4 regions of the Streptomyces sp. NPDC031379 genome follow, and region 4 is predicted to be linked to each of the others. Evidence: riboswitches for the same ligand, from Rfam matches in the RefSeq annotation. Region 4 holds a riboswitch; each other region holds the start of a gene.
What was found. A riboswitch is a leader RNA that binds a small molecule or an ion and turns the genes downstream of it on or off. The one in region 4 is predicted to bind cobalamin.
Positions count from the first base shown of each region.

Region 1: another riboswitch for cobalamin. It lies ahead of ACZ5CW_RS25050 (cobalamin biosynthesis protein); the one in region 4 lies ahead of ACZ5CW_RS06055 (CbtB domain-containing protein).
Region 2: another riboswitch for cobalamin. It lies ahead of ACZ5CW_RS02825 (ribonucleoside-diphosphate reductase subunit alpha); the one in region 4 lies ahead of ACZ5CW_RS06055 (CbtB domain-containing protein).
Region 3: another riboswitch for cobalamin. It lies ahead of nicT (Nickel transporter NicT); the one in region 4 lies ahead of ACZ5CW_RS06055 (CbtB domain-containing protein).

Region 1 covers NZ_JBVIIT010000018.1:62,463-69,554, reverse strand. The annotation lists gene cobN (cobaltochelatase subunit CobN) at 1-1,180, opposite strand, end outside; gene ACZ5CW_RS25055 (cobyric acid synthase) at 1,177-2,685, opposite strand; gene ACZ5CW_RS25050 (cobalamin biosynthesis protein) at 2,702-3,646, opposite strand; cobalamin riboswitch at 3,745-3,886, opposite strand; gene ACZ5CW_RS25045 (hypothetical protein) at 4,031-4,258, opposite strand; gene ACZ5CW_RS25040 (inorganic phosphate transporter) at 4,289-5,542, opposite strand; gene ACZ5CW_RS25035 (lysozyme) at 5,631-6,485, opposite strand; gene ACZ5CW_RS25030 (class II aldolase/adducin family protein) at 6,699-7,092, shown strand, end outside.
Region 2 covers NZ_JBVIIT010000002.1:4,300-11,391, forward strand. The annotation lists gene ACZ5CW_RS02820 (NACHT domain-containing protein) at 1-2,382, opposite strand, end outside; cobalamin riboswitch at 2,582-2,705, shown strand; gene ACZ5CW_RS02825 (ribonucleoside-diphosphate reductase subunit alpha) at 2,829-5,192, shown strand; gene ACZ5CW_RS02830 (ribonucleotide-diphosphate reductase subunit beta) at 5,192-6,202, shown strand; gene ACZ5CW_RS02835 (hypothetical protein) at 6,115-6,369, opposite strand; gene ACZ5CW_RS02840 (helix-turn-helix domain-containing protein) at 6,462-7,092, shown strand, end outside.
Region 3 covers NZ_JBVIIT010000027.1:91,458-98,549, forward strand. The annotation lists gene ACZ5CW_RS33260 (AfsR/SARP family transcriptional regulator) at 1-1,127, opposite strand, end outside; gene ACZ5CW_RS33265 (glycosyltransferase family 2 protein) at 1,585-2,478, opposite strand; gene nicT (Nickel transporter NicT) at 2,649-3,758, opposite strand; cobalamin riboswitch at 3,786-3,973, opposite strand; gene ACZ5CW_RS33275 (ArsR/SmtB family transcription factor) at 4,053-4,409, shown strand; gene ACZ5CW_RS33280 (hypothetical protein) at 4,559-4,975, shown strand; gene ACZ5CW_RS33285 (hypothetical protein) at 5,079-5,306, opposite strand; gene ACZ5CW_RS33290 (hypothetical protein) at 5,389-5,835, opposite strand; gene ACZ5CW_RS33295 (hypothetical protein) at 5,852-6,478, opposite strand.
Region 4 covers NZ_JBVIIT010000003.1:241,850-248,941, forward strand. The annotation lists gene ACZ5CW_RS06010 (NAD(+)/NADH kinase) at 1-249, shown strand, start outside; gene ACZ5CW_RS06015 (class I SAM-dependent methyltransferase) at 296-1,072, opposite strand; gene ACZ5CW_RS06020 (chloramphenicol phosphotransferase CPT family protein) at 1,069-1,704, opposite strand; gene ACZ5CW_RS06025 (hypothetical protein) at 1,776-1,916, opposite strand; gene ACZ5CW_RS06030 (SpoIIE family protein phosphatase) at 1,966-2,148, opposite strand; gene ACZ5CW_RS06035 (ankyrin repeat domain-containing protein) at 2,424-3,098, opposite strand; gene ACZ5CW_RS06040 (histidine phosphatase family protein) at 3,243-3,833, shown strand; gene ACZ5CW_RS06045 (hypothetical protein) at 3,854-4,204, opposite strand; gene ACZ5CW_RS06050 (CbtA family protein) at 4,350-5,102, opposite strand; gene ACZ5CW_RS06055 (CbtB domain-containing protein) at 5,124-5,345, opposite strand; cobalamin riboswitch at 5,382-5,527, opposite strand; gene ACZ5CW_RS06060 (SpoIIE family protein phosphatase) at 5,617-7,092, opposite strand, start outside.

The DNA of each region.
Region 1 (7,092 bases), on a different contig from region 4:
CGTCGTGACCGCCGGCCTCGATGAGCCGGTGGATCAACTCGTCCCCGTTGTCGGGGTACTCGGTGAGGCCGTAGCCGGCCTCCCTGAGCGCGTCCAGGACGCGCACCGCCGAGGCGGGCGTGTCGAGGCCGACCGCGTTGCCGACCCGGGAGTGCTTGGTCGGGTAGGCGGTGAAGACCAGGGCGATCTTCTTCTCCGCGTTCGGCTTGTGCTTCAACTGCGCGTGCCGCAGGGCGATTCCGGCCACGCGCGCGGCCCGCTCGGGGTCGGCGACGTACACCGGGACCTCGTCCGGGCCCTGCTCCTTGAAGGAGAACGGCACCGTGATGAGCCGGCCGTCGAACTCCGGGATCGCGACCTGCATCGCCGCGTCCATGGGGGACAGGGCCGCGTCCGACTCCTCCCACGCGTTACGCGAGGAGGTGAGACAGAGCCCCTGCAGCACGGGGACGTCGAGGTCGGCGAGCGCGCCGATGTCCCAGGCCTCCTCGTCGCCGCCCGCCGACGCCTGCGAGGCGTGCGTGCCGCCGGCCGCGAGGACGGTGGCCACCAGCGCGTCGGCCCTGCCCAGCAGCTCGTACAGCCCGGGGTCCGCGCCGCGCAGCGAACCGCAGTACACCGGCAGGGCGTTGGCGCCCTTCGCCTCGATCGCCTCGCACAGCGTGTCGACGAAGGCCGTGTTGCCGCTCAGTTCGTGCGCCCGGTAGAAGAGCACGCCCACGGTCGGCCGGCCCGCGCGCAGCTCGTACGCCCCGTGCACGCCGTACTCCGGCATGCTGTGCGGCTCCTCGAAGCCCTCACCGGTCAGCAGCACCGTGTCCGACAGGAACCGGGACAGCTCCAGCAGGTTCGCCGGCCCGCCCTCGACGAGGTACTTCAGCGCCTCCGCCACCACACCGGCCGGCACGGACGAGTCGGCCATCAGCTCGGCGTCCGGCACGGCCTCTCCGCCCAGCAGCACGGTCGGCACACCGGAGGCCCGCAGCGCGGCCAGTCCGTCCTCCCAGGCGCGCTTGCCGCCCAGCAGCCGTACGACGGCGACGTCCGCGCCCTCGATCAGACCGGGCAGTTCCCCGGCCACGTCGACCCGGGTCGGGTTGCCGATCCGGTAGTGGGCGCCGGAGGCCCGGGCCGCCAGCAGATCGGTGTCGGCGGTCGACAACAACAACACTGTGCTCATGCGGGCGCTCCCGGTGGAATGAAAGGCAGTCCTTGCGGCGCGCCCGACTCGATGAGCCGCCACAGCGCGTCCGTGTCCGCGTGCTGTTCGATCAGGTCGCCGAGCCGGTCGAGCTGCTCCTCGCGCAGCGCGGCGAAGGACGTGTCCGGGGCCGGCACGAAGCGGCGGCCCGCGGCGGCGGCCACCTCGCGCAGGAAGGCCCGCCGGAAACCGTCCGACTCCAGGGAGCCGTGCCAGTGGGTGCCCCAGGTCTGGCCGACCCGGCAGCCGTCCAGGAAGGCATCGCCACCGGTCACTTCGGCGACCCCGTGATGGATCTCGTACCCTTCGACGTGCTCGCCGAGGGCTTCCCCGACGGGCCGGGTGAGCGTCTTCTCGCGGGCGAACCGCACCCGGACCGGCAGGACGCCGAGCCCCTCGACGTCCCCGCGACGGCTCTCGACCTCGTCCTCGATGTGCTCGCCGAGGATCTGGAAGCCGCCGCAGATGCCGAGGACGGGCCTGCCCTCGTGCGCCCTCCTGACGATGGCCCGCGCGAGTCCCCGCTCCCGCAGCCACTCCAGCGCCCGGACGGTGCCCCGGGTCCCCGGCACGACGACGAGATCGGCGTCCGCCAGCTCCTCCGGACGGTCCACGAAGCGCACCACGACCCCCGGTTCGGCGGCCAGCGCGTCCACGTCCGTGAAGTTGGACATGAGCGGGATCGCGCACACGGCGACCCGCAGCACGTCCTCGCCGACCGGGGGAGCGACGGTGGACTCCCGGACGGTCCCGCGCAGCGACACCCGCAGCCCGTCCTCCTCGTCGATGCCGAGCCCGTGCCGGAACGGCAGCACGCCGTACGTCCGCCGCCCGGTGAGGCCCTGGAGCATGTCCAGCCCCGGTTCCAGCAGGGAGACATCGCCCCGGAACTTGTTCACCAGGAACCCGGCGACCCGTTCCTGGTCCTCGGGCGAGAGCAGGGCGACCGTGCCGAAGAAGGAGGCGAAGACGCCCCCGCGGTCGATGTCCCCCACCACCAGCACGGGCAGCCCCGCGCCCCGGGCGATGCCCATGTTGACGATGTCGGTCCGTCGCAGGTTGATCTCGGCCGGGCTCCCCGCCCCCTCACAGATCACCGCGTCATACGTGCCCCGCAACTCGGCCAGGCACTCCAGCACGGTGCCGAGCAGCCGCTGCTGCCGCCCACCGTGGTACCCGCGCGCGCTCATCTCGCCCACCGGCTTGCCCAGCAGCACCACCTGGCTGCTCTGCTCGCCACCGGGCTTGAGCAGCACCGGGTTCATCAGCGCGGTCGGCTCGACCCGGCAGGCCTGCGCCTGCATCGCCTGCGCCCGCCCGATCTCCGCGCCCTCCCTCGTCACGAACGAGTTGAGGGACATGTTCTGCGCCTTGAACGGCGCGACCTTCACACCCTGCCGCACCAGCCACCGGCAGATCCCGGCCGTCACGACGCTCTTGCCGGCGTCGGAGGTGGTGCCGGCGACGAGGAGACCCCCGTTCACTTCCCATGCCCCCCGTTCACTTCCCACGTCCCTTCACGAGTCGGCGCGCGGCGACCGTGACGCCGAGCGCGAGCAGGCCGACGCGGCGGGAGAGCCGCACGGCCCGGTCGATGTCGGTCACCTCGACGGCCCGCCCGGCTTCCCCGCCCAGCACGGGGCGGTGTTCGACCCGGCCGCCGTAGGAGAGCGTCCCGCCCAGGCGCACCCCGAGGGCGCCCGCGAAGGAGGCCTCCACGGGCCCGGCGTTCGGGCTCGGGTGCCGGGACGCGTCGGCCCGCCAGGCTCGTGCGGCACCCCGCGGATCGGGGCCGGCGCACACGGCGAGGACGGCGGTCAGCCGGGCCCCCGGCCAGCCGGCGAGGTCGTCGAGGCGGGCGGAGGCCCAGCCGAAGCGCCGGAACCGGCGGGACTTGTGACCGACCATCGCGTCGAGGGTGTTGACCGCACGGAACCCGAGCAGCCCCGGCACCCCGCCCACGGCACCCCACACCAGCGCGCCCACGACCGCGTCGGAGGTGTTCTCGGCGACCGACTCGACCACGGCCCGGGCGATCCCGTCGGCGTCCAGCGCCTGCGGGTCGCGGCCGCACAGATGGGGCAGCCGGGCGCGGGCCGCCTCGACGTCCCCGGCCTCCAGGGCACGCCCGATGGTGCGGGCCTCCCGGGCGAGCGAGGTGCCGCCGACGACCGCCCACGTGGCGGCGGCGGTCAGCGCGGCGGAGGCGGCGGGGGAGGGGCGTACGGCGCGTGCCGCCAGCGCGCCGAGCGCGGCGGCGCCACCGGCGCACACGGCGGTGTGCAGGGCGCCCCAGCCGCGGTGGTCGTGCCACAACACGCGTTCCACGGCCGCGGCCGCCCGGCCGAACGCGGCGACCGGGTGCCCCCGGCGTGGATCGCCGAGGAGCAGGTCACCGAGAAGACCGGCGGCGGCGCCGTACGCGTAGGAGCGATCGGCACCCATCGGCTCAGCCGGCCGTGGGTACAGGAGCGGGCCTGGTACGGGTCCTTCGGCAGCCGAGCATGGCGATCTAGGTCCTCACTCAGGGTGTCCGCGCCCTGGTTCGACGAGATTCGGCGGTGAGAGTTCCTGGCTCCCGGGGGTTCTTCCCCGGTCACAGTGGCGGGACCGCGCCGGATTCGCACCGGCTTCCTCTCTTGCCGCCGTACATGGCCTGGGCAGTCCACCACGCGCCCGGAACGGCCGTCAACTTGCTGTTGACCTGCGTGGGGAGAGTGTGCCGATCCCCACACCGTGGGGCGGGCGGGCATGCCAGAGGCTCCCCTTCGCAACAGCTGGAGGGGAGCCTCGGAGTGCTCGGTCAGGCCTGCGCCGACGGACGCCGGGTCAGGCCTTGCCGACGATCAGGTAGATGCCGTACGCCACCGCCGCCGCGCAGGCCGCGAAGCAGACGTAGGCGCCGGTGACGGCGAGGGTCGCGGAGCCGCCCTGGGCCGCGGCCTTCTCGCGCCGCGACAGACCGTTGATGCCGAGGGTGAACAGGGCCACCAGGCCCACCGTGAACACGAGGCTGACGCCGAAGACGGAACCGAGGGCCGCCCAGTCGATCTTCATGATGCTTCCTTGGTGAACGAGTGCTCGGGGTCAGACCGCGGCGGCCGGCGGGGCCGCCGGGGCGGCGGGGGCCGGTTCGGCGACGGGGGCGGGGATGGTGGCCGTCAGGCCCTCGGTGACCGTGCCCACCGGGGGCGGGGTCACGGCGGCGATGGCGGTGGTCACCACGCCGGCCGGCTCCTCGGTCTCGGTGACGACGTTGGTGTGGTCGACGACCTCGCGGCGGGAGATCTTCCAGATCGCGGCGCTGGCGGCGATCAGGAAGACGGCGACGGCGGCGGTGCCCCAGTCACCCAGGTCGGTGACGGACTCGGCGCCCGCGCCCACCAGGGCGGCGGCCGGCAGGGTCAGCGCCCAGGCGGCGAACATGCGGGTCGCGGTGGACCAGCGGACCACACCGCCCTTGCGGCCCAGACCGGCGCCCATCACCGAGCCCGAGACGACATGGGTGGTGGAGAGGGAGAAGCCGAGGTGGGAGGAGGCCAGGATGGCGGTCGCGGCGCTGGTCTGGGCGGCGAAGCCCTGGCGCGGCTCCAGGTCGGTCAGGCCCTTGCCCATGGTGCGGATGATGCGCCAGCCGCCGATGTAGGTGCCGAGCGCGATCGCCAGGCCGGCGGAGAGGATCACCCAGGTGGGAGGGTTCGAGCCGGGGGCGAGGGAGCCGCCCGCGATGAGGGCGAGGGTGATGATGCCCATCGTCTTCTGGGCGTCGTTGGTGCCGTGGGCGAGGGAGACCAGGCCGGCGGAGGCGATCTGGCCGGCGCGGTAGCCCTTGCGGGTGGCCTCGCCGTCGGCCGTGCCGCCGATGCCGTAGGAGAAACGGGTGGCCAGCAGTGACGCGAGGCCCGCCACGATCGGCGCGGCGACCGCCGGCAGCAGCACCTTGGTGACCAGGACGTCACCGTGGACGGCGCCGAAGCCCGCGGAGGCGACGGTGGCGCCGACCAGGCCGCCCATCAGGGCGTGGGAGGAGCTGGAGGGGAGGCCCACCAGCCAGGTCAGCAGGTTCCAGAGGATCGCGCCGACCAGGGCGGCGAAGATGACCTCGGGACGGATGCCGGTCTCGTCGACGAGACCCTTGGAGATCGTGTTGGCGACCTCCACCGAGAGGAAGGCGCCCCCAAGATTGAGGACGGCGGACATGGTCACCGCGATCTTGGGCTTCAGAGCGCCTGTGGAGATGGTGGTGGCCATCGCGTTCGCGGTGTCGTGGAAACCGTTCGTGAAATCGAACGCGAGTGCGGTCACCACCACAATCGCGAGGATCAGCGAGAAGCTTTCCATTTACCCAGGCAATCGTTCGAGGTCATTGGCTGGTCGAACGTAGGCAACCTGGGTGAACGGAAGATGAACTGAGTCGGGCACGGGGGTGTCAGTAACGCGCGGGAGAGGTTCCGTTTGTCTCCGCCGACCCAGGCGCCCCTTGACTACCGGCCCCCGCGAAGGTCCGCAGCCGGGCCGCCGGCCCGTTGAAGAGATTCTGGTCACCCGGCACCCCGCCCTCGGTGCCGTACTGCCAGAACGTCCAGTGCCGCCAGCCGCCTGGCAGCGTCCCCGGCCGCGAGGTGCCGTGACGGGCGATCCACAGAGCGTGGGTGGCGGAGAAGGCGCGGCTGTTCCCGGTGCAGAGCTTCCACCAGTGGGTCGTCGTGTAGATCACCGGGCGGCGGCCGGTCTCGCGCTTGATCTCGTCGCTGAAGGACCGGATCCAGCGGACCATCCGCTTCCTGCTCAGTCCGTAGCAGATGTGCTGCGCGCCGTAGGGGTTGTACTCGATGTCCAGTGCGGGCGGCAGCGTCCAGCCGTCCGCCCGCCAGTCGCCGCCGTGCCGCACGAAGTACGCGGCCTGCCGGGCGCCGGAGGACTCGTCCGGCCGCGCGAAGTGGTACGCGCCCCGGATCAGGCCGGCCCGGCGCGCGCCGCCGTACTGCTGCGAGAAGCGGGGATTGCGGTAGTCCGTGGCCTCGGTCGCCTTCACGTAGACGAACCGCACGCCCTTCGACCGGGCGGCCGGCCAGTCCACCCGCTTCTGGTGGGACGACACGTCGTGCCCCCGGGGCAGCGGCGCGGCAGCGGCCGGGGGCCGTGCCGTCCCGGGTCGCGGCTCCCGCCGCCCCGCCTCCGCGGGGCCGGCCGACGCGGTCGCGGTGCCCGTGAGGGCGAGCGCCGCCGTGGCCGCCGCGAGGACACCGGCGCGGCGACGGAGTGGGGTGCGTTCACAGGCCATGCGTCGTCTCCCCGGGGTGGCGGGCGAAGGATCGCCGGGCGGGCGAGAGGGAACCCGGGCGAGCAAGAGGGAACATTGAAGGCTCCGCGATGACCGAATCGGCGCCCCATCGCGGTGATTCGCGACCACATCCGCTCGTTCGGAGGTACACCCTCCGGTTCCGCCCCGCCGACGGCCCCCCCTGGGCACCGGCCGGGCTGGCAGGATCACCGCATGGCTGAGCAGCGACGGGACACGGCGGGGGAAGCGGCAGGCGACGCGGCGGGGCGCGGCGATGCGCGTCAAGCGGCTCGCGGCGGGGCGGCCGAGGGGGCGGCGGAGCCCGTGCCGGGCCGGGCGGCGGGAGCGGCCGGGGACGCGGCGGGCGGCGCGGCGGTGTCGGGCGGGACGGCGGGAGCGGCCGGGGACGTGGCGCCGGTCTGGGAGGCGTTGGTCGCGACGGCGCGGCGGACCGTCGCCGACGGGCTGGTCGTCGGCACCTCCGGCAACGTCTCCGCACGCGTCGGCGACCTCGTCCTGGTCACCCCGTCGGGCGTCCCCTACGACCGGCTCACCACGGACGACGTCACCGGCGTCGATCTCACCGGCCGCCAGGTTCTCGGCACCC
Region 2 (7,092 bases), on a different contig from region 4:
CGAGGAGACGCGGGCGGCGCGCGCCTCGCGCATCTCGGCGGCCCACGCCGCGTACCGCTGTCTCCTCCAGGCCTTCAGGCCGCCGACCTTCGTGGTGTACTCCTGCACGGGGTCGGTGTGCACGCCGATCCACTCGCGGACCACCGCGAACGCCGGGTTGCCCCCGCTGCCGAACTCCTGGGCGGCCGCGAGGCGGATGGAGTACGCGGGCTCGGCCTTGCCGATCTCGAAGAGCTGTTTGTACAGCGGCGTGGTGTCGATCCTGTCGGCGGCGGCCCGCAGCGCGGTGCCGAGCTGCTTGAGCAGTCCCAGCTTCGCCTCCTCCACGGTGCGCGCGTCACCCCTGATCTGCGACCACCTGTCGTGCACCGTGCGGACGACGTCGGCGATCGGCCGCGGGTCCTCCTCCACGCTCTCGATCTCCAGCGCCGCCGTGTACAGGTCGAGGGTCTTGGGGTCGCCGGGGCGGCGGTCCGCGGTCGCCCGCAGCCGGTGGGCCAGCGACCGTCCGGGGACCGGGGCCTGCCGCAGCCGCCCCTTCACCGCCTTCTTCAGCTCGGCGCTCACGCTCCCGCCCTCCACGTACCGGTCCGCGGCCCGCCGGCGGGACATCAGGACCAGGGTGATCAGCAACTCCCTGCTGGGTCCCGGTGGTTGCAGCGCCTGCTGGACCAGCTCGCCGGCGCCGCGCTCGCCCAGGCGGTACAGCGCGCGGTGGCCGAAGTACGCCTGGATGATGCTGTGCGGGAAGCGGACCTTCTGCTCGAAGCCCTCCACCAGCTTCAGCTTGTCGGCCTGGGCCGCGAAGCGGGCGAGGACGGCGTGGCACTGGACCGGGTTCCCCTCCCTCAGCCGCTTGCCCACCTCCGGACTCACCCGGTCGCAGAGCAGGCCCCAGATCTGCTGCCGGTGCCACTCGGAGGAGGCGTCCCCCCGCTTGCCGTTCGGGGTGAAGCCGCGCTGTTCCCAGGCACGTCCGGCACGGGCCCGCGCCCGCCGGGCCGGGCCGGGCCGGACGTCCGGGCCCAGCAGCTCTGCGAAGCCGACCTCCAGTTTGTCCTGGAGCAGTCCGATGCAGGCCAGGGCCGAGACCACCTCCAGGGTGTCGCCGCGCTCCTGCGGACCGAGCGCCACGTCGTCGCGGAGCCGTCCCTCCAGCAGGGCGTGCTCCCACGTCTCCAGCAGCCACAGCCGCAGCTGGCTGCGGTCCTCGCTGCGGGTGTCCAGCCGTCGCGGATCCCTGCGGCGGTCGCGTTCCAGGGCGCCGTGGTGGTGCAGCTCCCGGGCGATCTGCAGGTAGATGGGCGACTCGGTCATCTCCGCCGTCTCCACGATCCAGTCGATGCGCCGCTCGTCCGTCTCCGGCACTCTCGACTCGACGAAGCGCAATGCCTCCTCCTCGCTGAGCGGTTCCAGCTCCACGATGGCGGCGGGGGTGCTCTCCAGCGGGCTGTGCGGCCGGGAGGCGATGACGAGGGGCAGCCGCTCCTGATAGGCGCGTTCGATGGCCTTGCGGATGATGTTGTCCCGGTCCTCCTGGAGCCCCGGGTCGAGGACGGCCTCCTCCAGGCCGTCGGCGATGACGACCACCTTGTCGTCGGCGATCAGCTGCTGCCAGACCCGCTCGGTCTTGGTGCGCGCCAGGATGCCGTGGGGCGCCTCCTCGGCGAAACGTCGCTGGGCCATGCGCTCGAAGTTCAGGTCGGGGCCGGTGGCGTCCCGCAGCCGGATCGGCACGGGCACGGCACGCTGCCGGGCCAGCATCTCGGTGAGCCGTACCAGTACGGCCGTCTTGCCGACCCCCACCCCGCCGACGAGCAGATACGGTCTGCGCGTGTCACGGCTGCGCAACCGCTGGGCGATGACCTCGGCGACCTCCTCCCGGCCGACGATCTCGGCGGTGTCCGGTCCGGCGGTGACCACCAGGTCCTGCGGGCGTCTGCGTGCCTTCGCCAGGTAGCGGTGCTTGGTCCAGGCGTACCAGCAGAACAGGAAGCAGGTGGCGGCGAGCGAGGCGGTGAGGACGGGACCCAGGACGCGGAAGAAGGCGTCGTCGAACGCCGGGTTGTCCTTGCGCCAGTCCTCGAAGCCGGTCGTCTTCGCGTCGGAGAACCAGAGGTACAGGCCTTCTCCGGCCCAGGCGAGCAGCGCGAGCGCGGCGACGGTCCAGACGATCCTGGTGGCGTTGGTGTAGGAGAACCATCTGCGCCACTTCTTGGGCCGGGTGGTGTCCTGGCGGGCTTCCCAACGGACCGTCATGCCGTGCCAGTAGCCGAGACAGAGCCGGTGGCCCCGGCGTCCCAACCCCCTCAGCGGTAGGGTCGCCATGGGTGCGCTGCGCGGCCGCTCCTTGCCCGGCGGGTGACGGACGACCTTCGGCATCGTGCACTCTCCTCCTGTGCCTGCTCGGGACGGAGGACCCCTGGACGCCGACGCCTACTTCCATGGAAGCACTCCCGGCGCGCCCCGCAACCCGGCCCGCGGCCAGGCCCGCGGGCCACGGAAGTTGACCCTCTGAAGCCGCCGCACCACGCAACAGACACAACATGTGGGGGTGACACGGCAGCCCAGCACTAGATGTATGCTCATCCTCGCTGTCGCCGCAGGGGAATCCGGTGCGAATCCGGAACTGTCCCGCAACGGTGTACTTGCGTGCATCCGCACGCCCGTTCAGTCCGAGGACCTGCCGGCAGCGCGCCCGGCCGTCCGGTCCGGGTGCCTTGAGACGTCCGGGCCTCGTGGAGTGGGCCGGTGGACGCGACGCCGTGCGCGCTCGTGGCTGCCCCTGCCCTCCGCCAGGCCCCGTGCCGAGCGAGGGAGAGCCCCACGTGACCATCGCGCCAGCCGATCCGGCTTCAGTCAGCGAGCTGAAGACCGACGGTCCCGGTGCCGCGCTGCTGCGGACCCTGACCGAGCTGACCGCCGACCTCCCCGACGCCGACCCCGGCCGGGTCGCCGCCGCCGCGCTGCGGGGCCGGTCCGCGAGGGCCGACGAGGCGGAGTTGCGCGAGCTGGCCACGGAGGCGGCCGCGGGCCTGATCTCCGAGGACCCCGCCTACTCCAGGCTGGCCGCCCGGCTGCTGACCCTGGCCATCCGGGACGAGGCCGCCTCGCAGGGCGTGCGGTCCTTCACCGAGTCCGTCGCCGTGGGGCACCGGGAGGGTCTCATCGCGGACCGGACCGCCGAGTTCGTGCGGCTGCACGCCGAGCGGCTCGACGCGCTGATCGACCCGCAGGCCGACGACCGCTTCGGTTATTTCGGGCTGCGCACCCTGCACAGCCGCTACCTGCTGCGGCACCCGATCACCCGCAAGGTCGTCGAGACGCCCCAGCACTTCATGCTGCGCGTGGCCGGCGGACTCGCGGAGGACGACACCACCCGCTCGGTGGACGAGGTCGCGGCGCTCTACGGGCTCATGAGCCGCCTCGACTACCTGCCCTCCTCCCCCACCCTCTTCAACTCCGGTACCCGGCACCCGCAGATGTCGTCCTGCTACCTGCTCGACTCCCCGCTGGACGAGCTGGACTCCATCTACGACCGCTACCACCAGGTCGCCCGCCTCTCCAAGCACGCCGGCGGCATCGGTCTGTCGTACTCCCGGATCCGTTCGCGCGGTTCGCTGATCCGCGGCACCAACGGGCACTCCAACGGCATCGTCCCGTTCCTGAAGACCCTGGACGCCTCGGTGGCCGCCGTGAACCAGGGCGGCCGGCGCAAGGGCGCGGCCGCGGTGTACCTGGAGACCTGGCACTCCGACATCGAGGAGTTCCTGGAGCTGCGCGACAACACCGGTGAGGACGCCCGGCGTACGCACAACCTGAACCTCGCGCACTGGATCCCGGACGAGTTCATGCGCCGGGTCAACGCCGACGAGCAGTGGTCGCTGTTCTCCCCGGCGGACGTGCCGGAGCTGGTGGACCTGTGGGGCGAGGAGTTCGACGCCGCCTACCGCAAGGCGGAGGCGAACGGCCTCGCGAAGAAGACGATCCCGGCCCGCGACCTGTACGGCCGCATGATGCGCACCCTCGCGCAGACCGGCAACGGCTGGATGACCTTCAAGGACGCCGCCAACCGCACGGCGAACCAGACGGCGACCGCCGGCCATGTCGTCCACTCCTCCAACCTCTGCACGGAGATCCTGGAGGTCACGGACGACGGGGAGACGGCGGTCTGCAACCTGGGCTCGGTCAACCTCGGCGCCTTCGTGACGGCAGACGACATCGACTGGGAGCGGCTGGACGAGACGGTCCGCACGGCCGTCACCTTCCTCGACCGGGTCGTGGACATCAACTTCTACCCGACCGAGCAGGCGGGCCGCTCGAACGCCAAGTGGCGCCCCGTCGGCCTCGGCGCGATGGGGCTGCAGGACGTCTTCTTCAAGCTGCGCCTGCCTTTCGGCTCCCCCGAGGCGAAGGCCCTGTCCACCCGGATCGCCGAGCGCATCATGCTCGCCGCGTACGAGGCCTCGGCCGACCTCGCCGAGCGCAACGGCCCGCTGCCGGCCTGGGAGAAGACCCGTACGGCCCAGGGTGTCCTGCACCCCGACCACTACGGCGTCGAGTTCACCTGGCCGGAGCGCTGGGCGGCGCTGCGGACGCGGATCGCCGCGGTCGGCATGCGCAACTCCCTGCTCCTCGCCATCGCCCCGACCGCCACCATCGCCTCCATCGCGGGCGTGTACGAGTGCATCGAGCCGCAGGTGTCCAATCTGTTCAAGCGCGAGACGCTGTCGGGCGAGTTCCTCCAGGTCAACTCGTACCTGGTGCACGACCTGAAGGAGCTGGGCGTCTGGGACGCCCGTACCCGGGAGGCGCTGCGCGACTCCAACGGCTCGGTGCAGGACTTCGCGTGGATCCCCGAGGACGTACGGGCGCTGTACCGCACCGCGTGGGAGATCCCGCAGCGCGGCCTGATCGACATGGCCGCGGCCCGGACCCCGTTCCTGGACCAGGCGCAGTCGCTGAACCTGTTCATGGAGACGCCGACCATCGGCAAGCTCTCCTCGATGTACGCGTACGCCTGGAAGCAGGGCCTGAAGACGACGTACTACCTGCGCTCCCGCCCGGCGACCCGCATCGCCCGCGCCGCCCAGGCGCAGACCCAGACCCCCATCCCCGTGCAGCAGGCCGCCGACCCCGACGCCGTCGCCTGCTCCCTTGAGAACCCCGAGTCCTGCGAGGCCTGCCAGTAATGCCCAGCAACCAGAACCTGCTCGACCCCGGCTTCGAGCTGACTCTGCGCCCGATGCGCTACCCCGACTTCTACGAGCGCTACCGGGACGCCATCAAGAACACCTGGACCGTCGAGGAGGTCGACCTCCACTCCGACGTCGCCGACCTCGCGAAGCTGACGCCGGCCGAACAGCACCTGATCGGCCGTCTGGTGGCCTTCTTCGCCACGGGCGACTCGATCGTCGCGAACAACCTGGTGCTCACGCTGTACAAGCACATCAACTCCCCGGAGGCGCGCCTGTACCTGTCGCGCCAGCTGTTCGAGGAGGCCGTGCACGTCCAGTTCTATCTGACGCTGCTCGACACCTACCTGCCCGACCCGGACGACCGTGCCGCCGCCTTCGCGGCCGTGGAGAACATCCCGTCGATCCGCGAGAAGGCCGGGTTCTGCTTCAAGTGGATCAACGAGGTGGAGAAGCTGGACCGCTTGGAGTCCAAGGCGGACCGCCGGCGCTTCCTGCTCAACCTCATCTGCTTCGCCGCGTGCATCGAGGGGCTGTTCTTCTACGGTGCCTTCGCGTACGTCTACTGGTTCCGCAGCCGCGGCCTGCTGCACGGTCTGGCCACCGGCACCAACTGGGTGTTCCGTGACGAGACGATGCACATGTCCTTCGCCTTCGACGTGGTCGACACCGTCCGCAAGGAGGAGCCGGACCTCTTCGACGAGGGGCTGCAGCAGCAGGTCACCGACATGCTGAAGGAGGCCGTCGAGGCCGAGCTGCAGTTCGCGCGCGACCTGTGCGGTGACGGCCTCCCGGGCATGAACACCGACTCGATGCGGCAGTACCTCGAGTGCGTCGCCGACCAGCGTCTGACGCGTCTCGGCTTCGCCCCGGTGTACGGCTCGGAGAACCCCTTCTCCTTCATGGAGCTGCAGGGTGTTCAGGAGCTGACGAACTTCTTCGAGCGCCGTCCCTCGGCGTACCAGGTCGCCGTGGAGGGCACGGTCGACCTGGACGAGGACTTCTGAGCCTCCTCCTTCCGCAGGTTGCCTCCACAGGCCTCCTGGGCCTCCCTGAGCTGCCGGTCGATGCGCCTGTCGCGCACGATGCCGAGCACGGACGGGAGGACCAGGAGGACCAGGATCCCCAGCGTGGCGAGCATTCCGATCAGGCCTTCGATCTGGTTTCCGTTCATGACACCACTGTCGCGCCGAATGCTCCTTACCGTGAGTGGCAGGACTGCCGCAGACCCTCGAATTACTGCCATCGACGAGGCACACTGGCAGCATGCTGAAGAACGTGGCCGCCGTGCTGCTGGACGGAGTGCATCCCTTCGAGCTGGGTGTCGTGTGCGAGGTGTTCGGCATCGACCGCAGCGACGAAGGGCTGCCGGTGTACGACTTCGCCGTGGTCTCGGCCGAGAGCGAGCAGCTGAGCACGCACGTCGGCGGACTGACCGTGTCGACGCCGTACGGCCTGGAGCGGCTGGAGGAGGCCGACCTGATCGCGGTGCCGGCCGGCAGCGACTACGTCACCCGGGACTACCCGCCCGCGCTGCTGGACGCCCTGGTGCGGGCCGTGGAGCGGGGCACCCGCGTGCTGAGCGTGTGCTCGGGCGTCTTCGTGCTCGGCGCGGCCGGACTGCTCGACGGCCGGCGGTGCAGTGTGCACTGGCGGCAGGCCAAAGAACTCGCGCTGCGCAACCCGCGGGCGATCATCGAGCCCGACGTCCTGTACGTGGACGAGGACCCGGTGATCACCTCCGCCGGCACCGCCGCCGGGATCGACGCCTGTCTGCACCTGGTGCGCAAGGAGCAGGGCCCGGAGGTCGCCAACAAGATCGCCCGCCGGATGGTGGTACCGCCGCACCGGGACGGCGGACAGGCGCAGTTCATCGAGCGGCCCCTGCCGAAGGCGC
Region 3 (7,092 bases), on a different contig from region 4:
GGTGCGGGCGGCTCGGTCAGCGCCCGGCACAGCTCCCGGCGTACGTCGGCACGACCGGTGAAGTGGGCGGGAGGAGCCGGCAGCTGGGCCGGGCGCGGGATCTGGCGCGTGGCGGGGGCGCCTTCGCGCGGGGACGCGGGGGGCGTGGCGGCGCCCGCCCTGCCCACGTGGCCGGCCGGGTCCTGCTGCCGGGTGCCTTCGGTGGCTCCCCGCCGGTCACCGTGCTGCTCGTGCCGCCGCCCCTCGCCGCTCCCCCGCAGCACCTCGACGTGCGCTTCGCGGACCGCCGGGCCGGGCTCGATGCCGAGTTCCTCGACCAGGCGGGCGCGCAGGTCACGGTGGACGGCCAGGGCCTCCGCCTGGCGGCCGGTGCGGTGCAGGGCGAGCATCAGCTGCCGGTGGTAGGCCTCGCGCAGCGGATACTCGGCGACGAGAGCCGCCAGCTCGGGAATCAGCGCGGCCAAGCGGGCGCCGCCCAGCGCGAGTTCGGCGTCGTAGCGCCACTCGAGCAGAAGCAGCCGCGCCTCCTCGAGACGCTGCACGAGGGCGTAGCCGCCCAGGTCGGTGGGGAGCCCGCTGAGCGGGGCGCCGCGCCAGAGCGCGAGCGCGGCCGTGCCGGCCCGTACGACGCCCGGCCAGTCCCGCCGCGCGTGCGCGGCACGCGCCTCTCGCACCCGCACGTCGAACACGTGCACGTCCAACTCGCCGTGGTCGACGCGCAGCAGATACCCCGGCGGTACGGCCCTGAGCCGGTCGGGGTCGTCGAGAAGCCGGCGCAGCCGGGTGACGTGGTTGTGCAGGGAGGCCTGCGCGGAGACGGGTGGCGCCCCACCCCACAGGGCGTCCTTCAGCGACTCGACCGACACGACCCGGCCGGCCTCCAGCAGCAGGGCGGCGAGCAGGACGCGCACCTTGGGGCTGCCGATGGCACGGACGCCGTCGTCGGGAGCGTCGTCCGCGGCCACGGCACCGGTGAGGGTGTCGCCGGAGGCGCCTCCGACGGCTTCGGCCGCCTCGTCCACCTCGGCGGAAGCGCCCTCGGGGGTGTCGTACGAGATCTCGTACGGCGGCCGGTCGTAGAGGACGGGGGGTCCCAGCAGCCCGAACCGCAGCTCGTACCGCCGCATCACGCCGCCCCACTGACTTCCCGCACGGCCGGGACCGGCCGTGCTCCGCGGCGGGCGCGCGCCCGCCGTTCTCTGGCGGAATCCCGCCCTGTCCGCAACGGTTTCCCGCCACCTTCTGTTCGCCGCACCCGGCTCCGGATCCGCCCGTCCCAGGGCCTGTTCCACTGCCGCCGGGCGGCTTCCGGCCAACCGGTTCGCGTCCCACCGTCGAACCGTTGGCCACATGTTAGCGATCCGTTGGCGCATCCTGATGTGATCATTCCATCGGATCCGGCCCGACGGCGCGCGCGTAAGTCGCGTAACTCGGGGGAGTGTCGCCGCAGGCTGGATCCGGGGACGCAAAGGGGCCCCGGTCGGCGGAGGTGAACGACCGGGGCTCCGTCCCGTTCCTTCTGCGTGGCCGCTGGACTCCCTTTCGCGGCCCCCGTGTTCAGGCGCCGAAGCCCCCGCGCGTGACTCAGATCACCGGCGGCCGTCCGAGCCGGGTGAGCCGCCACACCGTCCGCCAGCGCATCGGCCGCCGCTCGCCCGCCGGCTCCCGCACCCCTTCCAGGAACCCGCCGAACCATGCCTTCAGCCCCGCCGGCGAGCGGGTGCGGGCGAGGGTGAGCAGCGTCCACGCCGCCAGGTGCACCGCGGCGAGCGGCAGGGGCAGCCGGCGCCGCACGAGCCAGACACGGTTGCGGGCGTTGACCCGGTAGTAGATGGCGTGCCGGGCCGGTGACGTCTTGGGGTGCCGGAGCAGCAGCTCGGGGGCGTACAGGATCTTCCAGCCGGCGTCGGCGGCCCGCCAGGCGAGGTCGGTCTCCTCGTGCGCGAAGAAGAACTCCGCCGGCCAGTCCCCGGTCTCGGCCAGCATCGCCATGCGCAGGGCGTGCCCGCCGCCGAGGAACCCGGTGACGTACCCCCCGCGCATCGGGTCCGACTTCCCCACCCGGGGCACGTGCCGCTGCTGGGTCTCGCCGTGCTCGTCGGCGATCCGGAAACCGACGATGCCGAGGCGGGGGTCGGCGGCGTACAGGTCCCGTACGCGCCGCAGCACGTCGGCGTCGACGAGCAGCCCGTCGTCGTCCAGCTCCACGACGACGTCGACGTCCCCGTACTTCCGCAGCCGCGCGAGGGCGACGTTCCGGCCGCCCGGGCAGCCGAGGTTCTCCTCCACGTCGATGGTGGTGACCTCGCCGGGCAGCGAGAGCCGGTGGGCGAACTCGGGCAGCCGGCAGCCGTTTCCGACGATGACGATGCGGGCCGGAGCGAGGTCCTGCTTGGCCACGGACTCCAGCAGGGCGTCGACCTCGGCGGGCCGGTTGCCCATGGTCACCACGGCGACGGCGATCCTCGGCTCCACCACGTCCCTCACCCCATCCGGCCGACGGCGGCGCCGCGCCTCGACCGCGCGGCGCCCGCCGTTCACCAAGATGTTGCCTCACGTCCGCGGGTTCATCTGACGCCACTTCACTTTGCGGCACCTTTGCTCCGGTTTTGTCCGCGGCGAAGGAGCGGCCTCGCGGGCCGGTCCCCTCAGCTCGTGTCGGTGGCGCGGACGGCCCAGCGCTCCTCGACCTTGGCGAGGCGCCAGTACCCGATGGCCACGGCCCACACGACCACGAACAGGCCGACGATGACGTAGCCCACGTTGTCCAGGTCCAGGGCTGCGATCCAGTCCGTGACGCCGTCGTGCAGACCGAGCTTGTCGTGCAGCACGCCGACCAGCTCGATCGTGCCGACGAAGAAGGCCACCGCGATGGACAGGCCGGTGATGGTGAGGTTGTAGAACACCTTCCGCACCGGGTTGGAGAAGGCCCACTGGTAGGCGAAGTTCATGAACGTGCCGTCGAGGGTGTCGAACAGGCTCATGCCGGCCGCGAACAGCAGCGGCAGGCACAGCACGGCGTACCACGGGAGACCGGCGGCGGCCCCGTTGCCGGCCAGGGCGAGGAGCAGGACCTCCGTCGTGGTGTCGAAGCCGATGCCGAAGAGGAAGCCGAGCGGGAACATCTGGCCGGGGCGGCGGATGGACTTGGTGAGCCGGCCGAGGACACGGTTCATGAAGCCGCGGGAGTCGAGGTGGGCCTCAAGCTCCGCCTCGTCGTAGTGCCCGGCGCGCATCGCCTTGAACACCCGCAGAATGCCGAAGAGCGCGACCAGGTTGAGGGCGGCGATGAGGTACAGGAAGCTGCCGGAGACCGTGGTGCCGACGGTGCCGAGGACCTGGTGGGTCCGCGAGCCGTCGTTCATCAGGGTGCCGGCGAGCTTCGCGCCGCCGGCGACCAGCGCGGCCATGACGACCACCACGCTGGAGTGCCCCAGCGCGAACCAGAAGCCCACCGACACCGGCCGCTTGCCGTCGGCCATCAGCTTGCGGGTGGTGTTGTCGATCGCCGCGATGTGGTCCGCGTCGAAGGCGTGCCGCATGCCCAGCGTGTACGCCGTGATGCCGAGGCCGAGACCGAACGCCTTGGTGCCGACCTCGTAGTGACGGGGGATCACGAGCAGGAACAGGATGCCGAACGCGACCACGTGCAGGGCGACGATCACGGCCAGGAGACCCGCGGTACGGACGGTGTCCTCGCGGCGCCAGCGGAAGGACGGGGCGGCGGCCGTTTCGGGCACGCCTTCGGACACGGTCATGCGTTCACGCTCCAGCACCTCGTGGATCAGCTTCGTGATGCCGTGGCCGGTCTCCTGGCTGACGGGTCGACGCGCCCGCCCCTGCCTTCCCGGCCGTGCGGCCAGTGGCGTGTAGGGGGCGGGAACTTCCCGATCACAGTGGCGAGGGCCGCTCCGGATTGAGCCCCTGAGGGCTGTCACCGGTCTTCCCGAACACCACGGCCCGCTCACACTAGGCGGCGGTGGGTAGCGGCTGCAAGGCTGCACAACTGAACAGATATGGAGGCCAGGGCCGCCGGCTGCGATGATGGGGCCATGCATCTCGTCCCCGTGGAACGTGCCGGGCAGCGCACCATCGACGGCCATCGGGTCTGCGACGCCATCGCCGCCGTAGGCGAGCCGGAGCGGGTACGCGCCTGGGCCGACCGCTTCTCGCTGCTCTCCGATCCCGGACGCCTGTCCCTGCTGCTCGCGCTCCACGAGGCCGGCCCGATCGCCGTCTCCGACCTCGCCGTCGCCACCGGGATGAGGGACACCGCCGTCTCCCAGGCGCTGCGCCTGCTGCGGGCCGCGGGCGTCGTCGAGGGCCGCAAGGACGGCCGCGTCGTGCGCTACCGACTGGTCGACGAATCGATCTCCGAACTGCTGAAGCACTGCGCCGCACGCGACTGACACGCCACCGGCCACCGCGGGCAGCCGGGCCCCACCCCCCTGGGGGCACAACCACCCTTCTATAGAGTGACCATGACTGATCGTCACCGCTGCCGGTGAAACGAAGCAGCGTCTCGGCGATCCGCAGTACACGGAAACAGGGGAACCACATGGGCCTGATACACAAGCGCGTCGGCACGATCCTCGGCATGGGCGCGATGCTCGTCGGCGCGGCGCTCACCACCGGGGCCGGCACCGCCAGCGCCATGGACCCGGACGGGTCGTACACCATCACCATCCACAACTCCAAGGGAACGGTGATCGGGTACGCCCGCTGGAACGCCGACCCGCAGCCCGCCCCGAACATCCCGGGCGACGCCCTCATCGCCAAGGACGTCTACGCCGACGGCCTGGGCATCCAGGCGGAACTCAGCAACGGCCGCGTCGCCTCCACCCTGGGCCACGACTCCCCCTACACGAAGATCGTCCCCGGCAACCTCCCCGAGGGCACGGCGTACAAGCTGCGGGGATGCATCGTGACCAGCACCTACCGGGAGTGCTCGCCCTGGCACGACGTCCGCGCCTGAGCCGCGAGCCGAGAAGACCCCGGGCCGGATGTGATCCGACCTGGGGTCTCCATGGAACCGCTTTCGGGGCCAGGTGCACGCGACCTGTCCGTGAAGCCGGATTCTAGTAGAAGAGAATCAGGCCCCCGATGGCGGTAAATATGACTTCTCCGGCCTGCTGGGGAGGGTTTGCGTTGGCGACGGCGACGGCCTGCTCGGGGTTGGCGTAAATTCCGTTCCAACGCCAGCGCTGTCCCTCGGCGAGAGCTGCTGAGCGCGTCTTGAAGGCGATGCCTTCCTCTACAGTCAGAATCCTGTCGAGGGGGACCTGCTCATTGCCTTTACCGGTCATGGCACTACACACTCCTTCGTCGCTGATCGCGAACCATAGGGGGGCGCCTCTCCCGGACCGAGCGAGGCGCCATTCATGCGAGTCACCCTTCGGGCTGCAGGGACAGCTTCCGGTTGCGCCACCAGCCCCACACGGTGATGCGGTTGAGTCCCTTACGGCGCCGGGCACAGCTTCCGCACTCAGGGATGCGTGCCCGGCGCGTGATGGCCGATATCACGTCACCCAGGCCGACCGCACCCTTCCACCCGTGGCCGGCGCCGAGCGAAGGCAGCTGCCTTTCGAGGTTTTCCCAGGCCACGGACATACCCGGAACGAGTTCGATGAGTTTTTTTTCCTCACCGCTCATGATTTCCACGTCCGGGTGTGCGAGGAGCTTTTCGGCAACCTCTCCGTCGGCGATCCCGACGTACGCGATCTGGCTGCCGCGAACGATGATCGCGTCAGGAACATCGTATTTCAGCGCCGGCAGTCCATCTCTTCCCGCTCGCTGTTCGACCGGCACGGTCAGCCAGTGAATGACGGTTCTCACGTCGCGATCTCCCGTGTCACGTGTGGCAGCATCCGGTGACCATGCTGCACAGCCAGCCGCAATCGCACGCCACGCAGGCGGCACATCGGGCCGCGCAGAGCCCACAGGTGGCTGCCAGGCAGGCGACCACCGCGGGCAGGGCGCCCAGCGGGAGGCAACTGGCCAGCGAACCCAGGCAGACGCCGCCGCACTTGCTCGCGAGACAGCCTCTGAAGGCATCCCAGAGGCCGTCTGCGGCGACGAGGTCCCCGCTCGTGTCGACGGTGAATTCCTCGGCGTTGAGCCAGCTCCCGTCCCTCTGGACGAGGGCCCTCACCACCGGCACTCCCGGCACGGGGGCGGCGTCCACTGCGGGGCGGGTGTCGATGCTGGCGGCTATGAAACCTATCCGCTGCTCCCCTGAACTCGGCCCCTCGCCGAACACCATCCTGGCCGAGTACTGGGCCACGACTGCGCCGCTTTCCCGATCACGCACCGACCGTTCGAACTGGGCGCTGAACTCCACACCGAAGGCACTTGGGATCTCGTCCACCTGGCCGAGCGCGTACTGCGCGGAAAGAGCGTGCTGCAGTTCGGACAGCCTCGCCTCCGGGTGAGCACGGATCGAATCGAACTGCGGCAGCGCTGACTCATTGGTCAGCATTGACCACTGCTCCTGCCTGACGGAAGGATTCGACATCTCCTTCTCCTCTCTCCCTGCGGATTGGGTGGTCACCCAGAGGGCAGACCGCCCGCCTCGTTCACATCATGTACCGCCGTGAGTTGACCCGCACGCTGAAACAATTCTGCTACCGGTTTGCTTTTTGACTGCTCGTAACTTGCAAGCTAAATACGCCATAATGAGCGTCGTGCGTACAAAGGGAACTGTGCCTGTGACGGCGCGCTTGCCGTACGGCACTCGGATGAGGCTGCATCAGTTGTTGAGCAATGAAAGGAATCGGTCCAAGGAGCTTACGGACAGCGGGCGATGGGACCTGGTCGGCCTCACTCGCCGTGAAGCCGCAGCTATACGCGCCGCGCGACGTCTTCAGCTGTCCAGAGCCCGTGAATGCGGAGAACTCCTGGACTCCGTAGATCGGTTGGCGGCTCTGGGCGTGCGGCGCGAACTGCAATCGCGGGGGTGGGACCGCTCCTGGCCGGATTACCCGGAGGAAGCCCGCGGTCCGGGGCGATGGCCCGGTTCTCAGGACGGAGGATTTCCCGAAAAGCTGTCACTGCGACTTCCGGCTGACCTGGAACGCCAGGTCCGGTCCGCGT
Region 4 (7,092 bases):
CTGCGCGGTGTGCTGAGCCCCGGCGACTGGATCGGCGTGTACGCCGCTCCCCGACGGCTCAAGGCGGTCCGGCTGGGTCCGACGGACTTCTACGGCCGGTTGCGCGAGCGCATGAACCTCACCGACGCGCCGGCCGCGCTCGCCGACGGGAGCGCCGCCCCACTGTGGCCGGTGACCACTCCCCCACCCGGCGACCTCGCGCACCTCGCCCTGCCTCCGGTGCCCGACGGCACCCCACGGCTTTCCTGAGGCGTACGCGGACCGGCCGGGGCGGCACGGTCACCGTGGCCGGCGCTCAGGGCACGGACCGGACGAGGACGAGGGACCCGTCCAGGAAGGGCTGCCGGCGCAGCCGGCCGTAACGCTCGTCCCAGGCGCCGGAGCCGAGATCCTCGCGCAGCCGTTCGGTGTACCGCCGTTCCAGGTCGGCGTCGACGAAGCTCCACGCCGAACAGGAGCGGCGGGCGGCCGGATCGAGCAGCCGTTCCGGCCGGGCGTAGTACGCCTCGTTGAATCCGTCGACGCAGTCGGCGGGGATCGGCACCGAGGCGACCTCGGTCCGCCCGCCCAGCGCGGCGGTGATGTCGTCGAGCGCGGGGAAGCGGCGGGCCTCGGTGTCCAGCACGAGGGGCGCGTAGTCGTAGAGCCAGAAGTCCCGCACCTTCGCGGGGTCGCAGGTGAGGACGGCGACGGGTCCGCGGGCCACCCTGCGCATCTCCCGCAGGCCCGTTTCCGGGTCGCTCCACTGGTGGACGCTGAAGGTGGTCATCGCCGCGTCGAACGAGTCGTCGGGAAAGGGCAGTCGCTCGGCCACCGCGTCGACGGCGGGTGGCAGGTGTGCCGGCCGTTGGGCGCGCATGGACGCCGACGGTTCCACCGGCGTGACGTCGAAGGACGCCGACTCGTACGAGCCGGCGCCGGCGCCCACGTTGACCACCGTGCGGGCTCCGGCCAGCGCCCGCTCGATCAGGGCCGCGATCCGGGGCTCCGGGCGGCGGTGCGCGGCATAACCGCCGCCGATCCGCCCGTAGTCCGCGTCGCCGGCGCTTCCGTCCGTGGTACGCGCAGTCATACGAGTCCGTTCTGTTCCGTGGTCGCGCCCGGGGCCCGCAGGGTCCGCCGGAGCTGCTCGAAGGCGGTGGGGCGGGGCCGCCGCGCCAGGAGGTCCCGGATGCGCAGGGCGCATTCCCGCGGAGACAGCAGGCTGGTGTCGACGTCGAGATCGTGCGGCCCGTGGGCGTGGACCTGGTCGTACTGGAGTGCGGCCAGCCCCGGCTGCCGGTCTCCGCGCTCGCGTTCACGCCGCTCCAGCTCGCTCAGGGGGCAGCGGACGCCGATCAGGACCGTGTCCGCGGGCGGGAGCAGGTCGAGCAGGTCCAGCAGGCGCCAGCGGCGGCTCAACGGGTGGTCCACGACGAGGTTGTTGCCCGCCGCGGCCATCCCGGCGACGGCGCGGTGGAAGCCCTTGACCGTGCGGTCGATCTCGTCCTGCAGGTCCTCGTCGGCGATGGGGTGACCGCAGCGCATGGCGTGGAAGGCGTCGACGGGCATGTGGAACCAGATGCCGTCGAGCACCTCGAGCAGGTCCCGGGCGATGCTGGACTTGCCGGAGCTGGACGTGCCGTTGAGCAGGACGACGGTGCCGCCGGCGGGAGTGCCGGGAATGCGCGCGTGGACGGGGTCGGCCCAAATCCGCTGAGACACCGAGGGGTTCCCTTCCTCACGACTGCATTCCGAAAGGGAACCTACTACGGACCCGCACCGGGTCGGTGCGATCAGGGCGGTGGCGCCGGGCGGAGGGCCGGCAGGGCGACGTCGTCCGTGGTGTCGGTGCCCAGGCCGATGACCAGCTCGTCGCAGAAGACGTCGAGCGGGGAGCGGGCCAGGGACGCGGTGTACTGCCGCAGCCGGGTCATCGCGTCGTCGAGGGGTTCCCCCGGCGCTCGATGAGGCCGTCGGTGAACATCAGCAGCGTGGAGTAGGGCGGCAGCCGGTCACACCCGTGACCCGGGGCAGGCCGGGATCCAGGCCGATCAACGGGCCGGCCCCCGCGTCGAGACAGCGGGTGTCGCCCTCCTGGGTGGTCAGCAGCAGCGGCGGATGCCCGGCCGAGGAGGGGTGGAACTCCCACGGGCGCGTAGGGCAGATCGGTGAAGGTGACCGTCACCGTACGGCCGGACGGCGGCACGGTCTCCCAGGGGGACGACGGCGGCACCGGTGCTCCGGGCCACAGTTCGAACCACACCGTCTTGCGGCTGTCGCCGATGAGGACGCCGTGGCCAAAGGCCGGCTCGCCACCAGGGCCGGGCCCCGTCCGGTACAGGCGTACGGGAGGGACTCGTGCGGGGTCGGTCCGCGCTCCGGCCCCGTGTACCCAGGAATACCGGTCGGAAAGGAGCCGACGTGGCGGGGGTCGGCGGCAGTCACAGCCGGCGGCCCTCCTGCAAATACACCCCGTCGACCGTGACGCGGTCGGTCCGCTCGGAGCCTCCGACGACGCGGATCCAGCTCTCCACGACCAGCTCGCGTCCGGTCAGCTCGATCTTGAAACCCCCGTACATCCCCGGAACGGGGAACCAGCACACCGGGTTGCCGAGTTCGGTCAGCACCTCCACCTCCGGCAGCCGCAGCCCTTGCTGTGTGGCCAGGTCCGTGCCGTCCTCGAGGCCCGCCCGGTGCCGGATGAGGCGGTGCAGGTGACCCTGCAGGCCGGCGATCGCCTCGGCGGGCAGCGCGTGCCTGGGCCGGGGGCGCAGGAGCGCGGCGAGGTGAGGGTGACCGCGCTGTGCGGCGATGTCCGCGGCGCGGCTGCCGTCACTCGCCCGCAGGGTGCGCCAGGCGCCGTACTCCAGGAGACGCCCTGCCGTCTCGTCCGGGACGCCGTGCCACGCGGCCTGGTGCAGCGGCGCGTAGCCGCTACGGCCTTCCAGGCGTGCGGAGTTGGCCCAGGAGGGTCTGTCGTCGAGGATCTGGAAGACCGTCCGCCAGTCCCCGTCCCGGGCGGCGTCGGCAAGCCGGTCCCGCTGCTGCGCGAATCTCTCCTTGAGCGTCGACCGGCGGGTGACACCGTCCCAGTCCGCGACATGTTGATCCATCACGCGGCCGAGTCCAGGAGCCCCCCGCACGGCGTCGCCGCCGTCCTCTGCCTGGCCGGTGCTAGGTTCGCCACGCGGCGGGGCGACGGGGAGGTGCTCGCCGCCGTAGGCGCCCCACCCCGTAGCAGCCGCAGGAGGAACAGCCCCGTGACCAGCCGCGTCACCTTCGTCTCACCTGCGACCAGCCCGTCGCTGCGGCAGGCCCGCTTCTACGACGGCGACTCGCTCGACGACATGGGGGCTGCCCGCGCCCGCTCGGCGGCCGGGGCGCTGCCCGCGTCCGCCCGTGTCGTCACTTCCCCGAGCGTGCGCTGCCGGGAGACGGCGACGGCACTCGGCCTCGACGGCGTGCGGACGCCGGAGCTGGCGGGTCTGGATGTGGGCCGCTGGCGAGGCCGCACCCTCGAGGAGGTGGGGGCCGCCGAGCCGGAGGCGGTGGGCCGTTGGCTCGCCGACGCAGGCTGGTCGGCACACGGCGGGGAGTCGGTACGGGATGTGTGCGAGCGGGTCGGGCGCTGGCTGGACGGCGCGCAGGACACGGACGGGCGTACGGTCGCCGTGGTGGAGCCGGAGGTCGTACGGGCCGCGGTGGTCCATGTCCTGGGCCTGCCCGTGACCGCCTTCTGGCGGCTGGACGTACCGCCGTTGACGGCCACGGAAGTCAGTGGACGGGCCGGACGCTGGAATCTACGGCTCGGGCAGCCCCTGGCCGCGACGGGGACCACCGCGGCGCGCTGAGGCCGTGCGGGCGCCGTGGTTCAGCAGGCCCGGTCCCGGTGTCGGCGCAGCAGCGCCGCGATCGCACAGCGCAGGCAGTCGGTCCCCTCGTCCCACCGCGTCGACCGGACCGTGGGACAGGACGCCGGGCACTTCGGCCGTGCCGCGCCGCCGCCCCGCTCCTGGCCGTCCGCCGGGTCGTTCACCAGCGTTTCCAGCTCCAGCAGGAGCTGTTCGGTCCGCTTCACCTGCTGGGCGAGCACCCGCACCCGGGCGCTCTGGCCGCCGATCTGCCGTCGGCTGGCGATCAGCTGCTCGTACTCCTCGACCGTGAGGGCGACCGCCTCACGGCCCCCGAGGGTGATACGGCGCGGCTGGGGAGGTCTGGCCACTCGGTTCCTCCGCTCCTGGACTCGGCGGTCCCCGACCGGTCGGATGGTGTGCCGTGCCATGCCCGTGATCCGACCGCGCAGGTGCCCCGAGAACGCGAGAGGGCCCCCCGATGGTTCCGAGGGGCCCTTCCGTGTCCCAAAACCGTCAGTTCGGGGCGGGAACTGTCCGCCCGGACGGTGCTGTCACGGGCTTGGGGTTCAGCTGCCGCTCGGCCAACTCACCGAAGAGCAGCCCGAATCCGCCCCACAGGACGCTCTGGATGGCCAGTGCGGACAGGCGGAACCGCCACAGCAGGGTGGCCGGGAAGTGCTCCGGCACCTCGTTGACGGCCGGCAGGAACGCGTAGGCCAGACCGATCGCGGCGGCGAAGGCGGCCACCGCGGCCACGGTCGCCCACCAGGTGCCCAGTCGGGGCGCCAGGCGCTTGCCCAGGATGGTCGCGGCGACCGCGAGGAGGACGCTGAGCAGCATCATCAGGAAGTACAGGGCGGTCCGCTCGCCGATGGTGTCGGGGTCGCCGACCGACGGCGGGTTGGCCGGGTACTTCAGGAACGGGATCACGTACACGGCGAGCAGTGCGCAGCCGGACAGCAGCAGCGCGGTCGCTCGCGGGGAGAAGCGGCCCACGCGGCCCAGCGCGAAGCAGAAGGCCAGCGCCGCGATGCCGCCGAAGGCGACCCCGTAGACGAGGACACCGGTGGCGAGACCGGCGGTGGACTGCAGGGAACGGGAGACGACCTCCATCTCGTGCTCATGGGAGTGGGCGTCCTCGAAGCTGATCGCCTTGTCGACGTTCGGCTCACCGAGGAGGTAGGAGACGATCAGGGCGAGAACGCCGGCGGCCAGGCCGGCGAGCATGCCCCGCACGAGGAGGTTTCTTACCGATGCGGAGTTCATGGGCGTGCGGCGTCCCTCGCGTCAGTGGCAGGGGAAGCCGAGCAGGTGACGGGCGTCGTGCACCCACTCGTGGACGTCCGTGCCGTTGAACACGGAGGTGGCGCCCTGCTCGGCGCCGACGAAGTACAGCAGGATCAGCATCAGGACGCCGAAGAAGACCGCCCAGGGGGCGATGGCCTTCAGCGGCAGCTTGGCGGGGATGGCGGGAGTGGTGGCTGTCGGCTGGGCGACGGTCTGCGCCATGGCAGAACCTCCTCCGGGAGTTCGCGTCCCATGTCGGTGGTGCAGTGGACGACGGCCACGGGTCTGACTCACGAGACGCCCGCAAAGGCGTCTCGCACACAGTGGCGCGACCGTGCCGGATTCCCACCGGCTTCCGTCTCGCCGTCGTCGATATCGGACAGACCGTACCGTGCGGCGGGTACCCCGCCAAGACCGCGCCGGGCGGCGTGATCTTCCTCTCGCGCCGGGCAGCGGCCCGCGAACGGCGCCAGGTCCGGGTTCGGCGTCCCGGTCAGGACCCGCCGGCGGCCGACAGCGGCTGTGCGCGGGCGATGAGCAGGGCGACGTCGTCGTGGTCGGCGGGGTGCCTGAGCCGCTGCAGGAGCCGGTCGCAGGTCTCCTCTGCCGAGCGGTACGGCGGTGACAGCAAACGCAGGAGGTCTTCCAGGCGTTCGTCGATGGGGTCGTGGCGGGTCTCGACCAGTCCGTCGGTGTAGAGGACCAGTTGGTCGCCGGGTCGCAGGTCGAGGGTGGTGGCCTCGAAGGGCACGCCGCCGACTCCCAGCGGAATACCGGTGGGCAGGTCGAGGAGTTCGGCCGGCCGGCCGTCCCGGACCAGCACCGGGGGCAGATGGCCGGCGGACGCCACGTGCAGGCGGCAGCGGTGCGGGTCGTAGACCGCGTAGACGCAGGTGGCGATGTAGGGGTCCAGACCGCGCGTGATCTTGTCGAGGTGCGTGAGGATCCGGGCCGGGTCGAGGTCGAGGTCGGCGAGGGTGGAGGTGGCGGTGCGCAGGCGGCCCATCGCGGTGGCGGCCGGGATACCGCTGCCCATGACGTCGCCCACGGTGAGCGCGGTCCGGTCACCGTCGAGCGGGATGACGTCGTACCAGTCGCCGCCGACCTCGCTGAAGGCCTGGGCGGGCCGGTAGCGGGCGGCGACCTCGAGACCGGGGTGACGCGGCGAGAGTTGCGGAAGCAGGCTGCGCTGGAGGGTTTCGGCGGCGCTGCGGATGTGCTGGTGCAGGACGGCGTTGTCGATGCTCAGCGCGGCGGACGCGGCCAGCTCGCAGGCGAGGGTGAGGTCGTCCTCGTCGAACGGCAGGGGGTTGCGGGCTCTGGCCAGCCCCATGACCCCGATGACCTGTCCGCGGGCGATGAGGGGAACCGCCATGTCGGTGTGGACACCGGCCCGGGCGAGCAGACGGGCGGCGGCGGGGTCGGCGGCGACCCGGGTGAGGTCGCCGCTCTCCAGGTGGGTGATCAGCTGGGGGCGGCCGGTGCGGATGCAGTGGGCCGCCGGGTGGTCGGCGTGGTAGGTGGTGAGGCGGCCGGGCGGAACGATCGCCTGAGCGGCGTCGGTGGGGTAGGCGGTCTTCACGGCCAGGGCGCGGAACATCGCCAGTCCCTCGCCCACGTCCGGGCGCCCCGTCTGCAGCACGGAGTCCAGGAGGTCCACGGCGGCCATGTCGGCCAGGTCGGGCACGAGGACGTCGGCCAGTTCCTGGGCGGTCCGCTCCACCTCCAGGGTGGTGCCGATGCGGGCCGAACCGGTGGCCACCAGGCGCAGGCGCTCCTGGGCCCGGTCGGCCTTTCTCGCCGCCTGGTACCGGTCGGTGACGTCCACCACCACGCTGGCGAGACCCAGCGGCTCCCCGTGGTGGTCCTCCAGCCGGTAGTACGACACCGCCCAGGCGTGGTCATGGTCGGGGTCGGCGCGCGTACGGCCCACCACCTGCTGGTCCACCACGGGGACACCGGTCTCCAG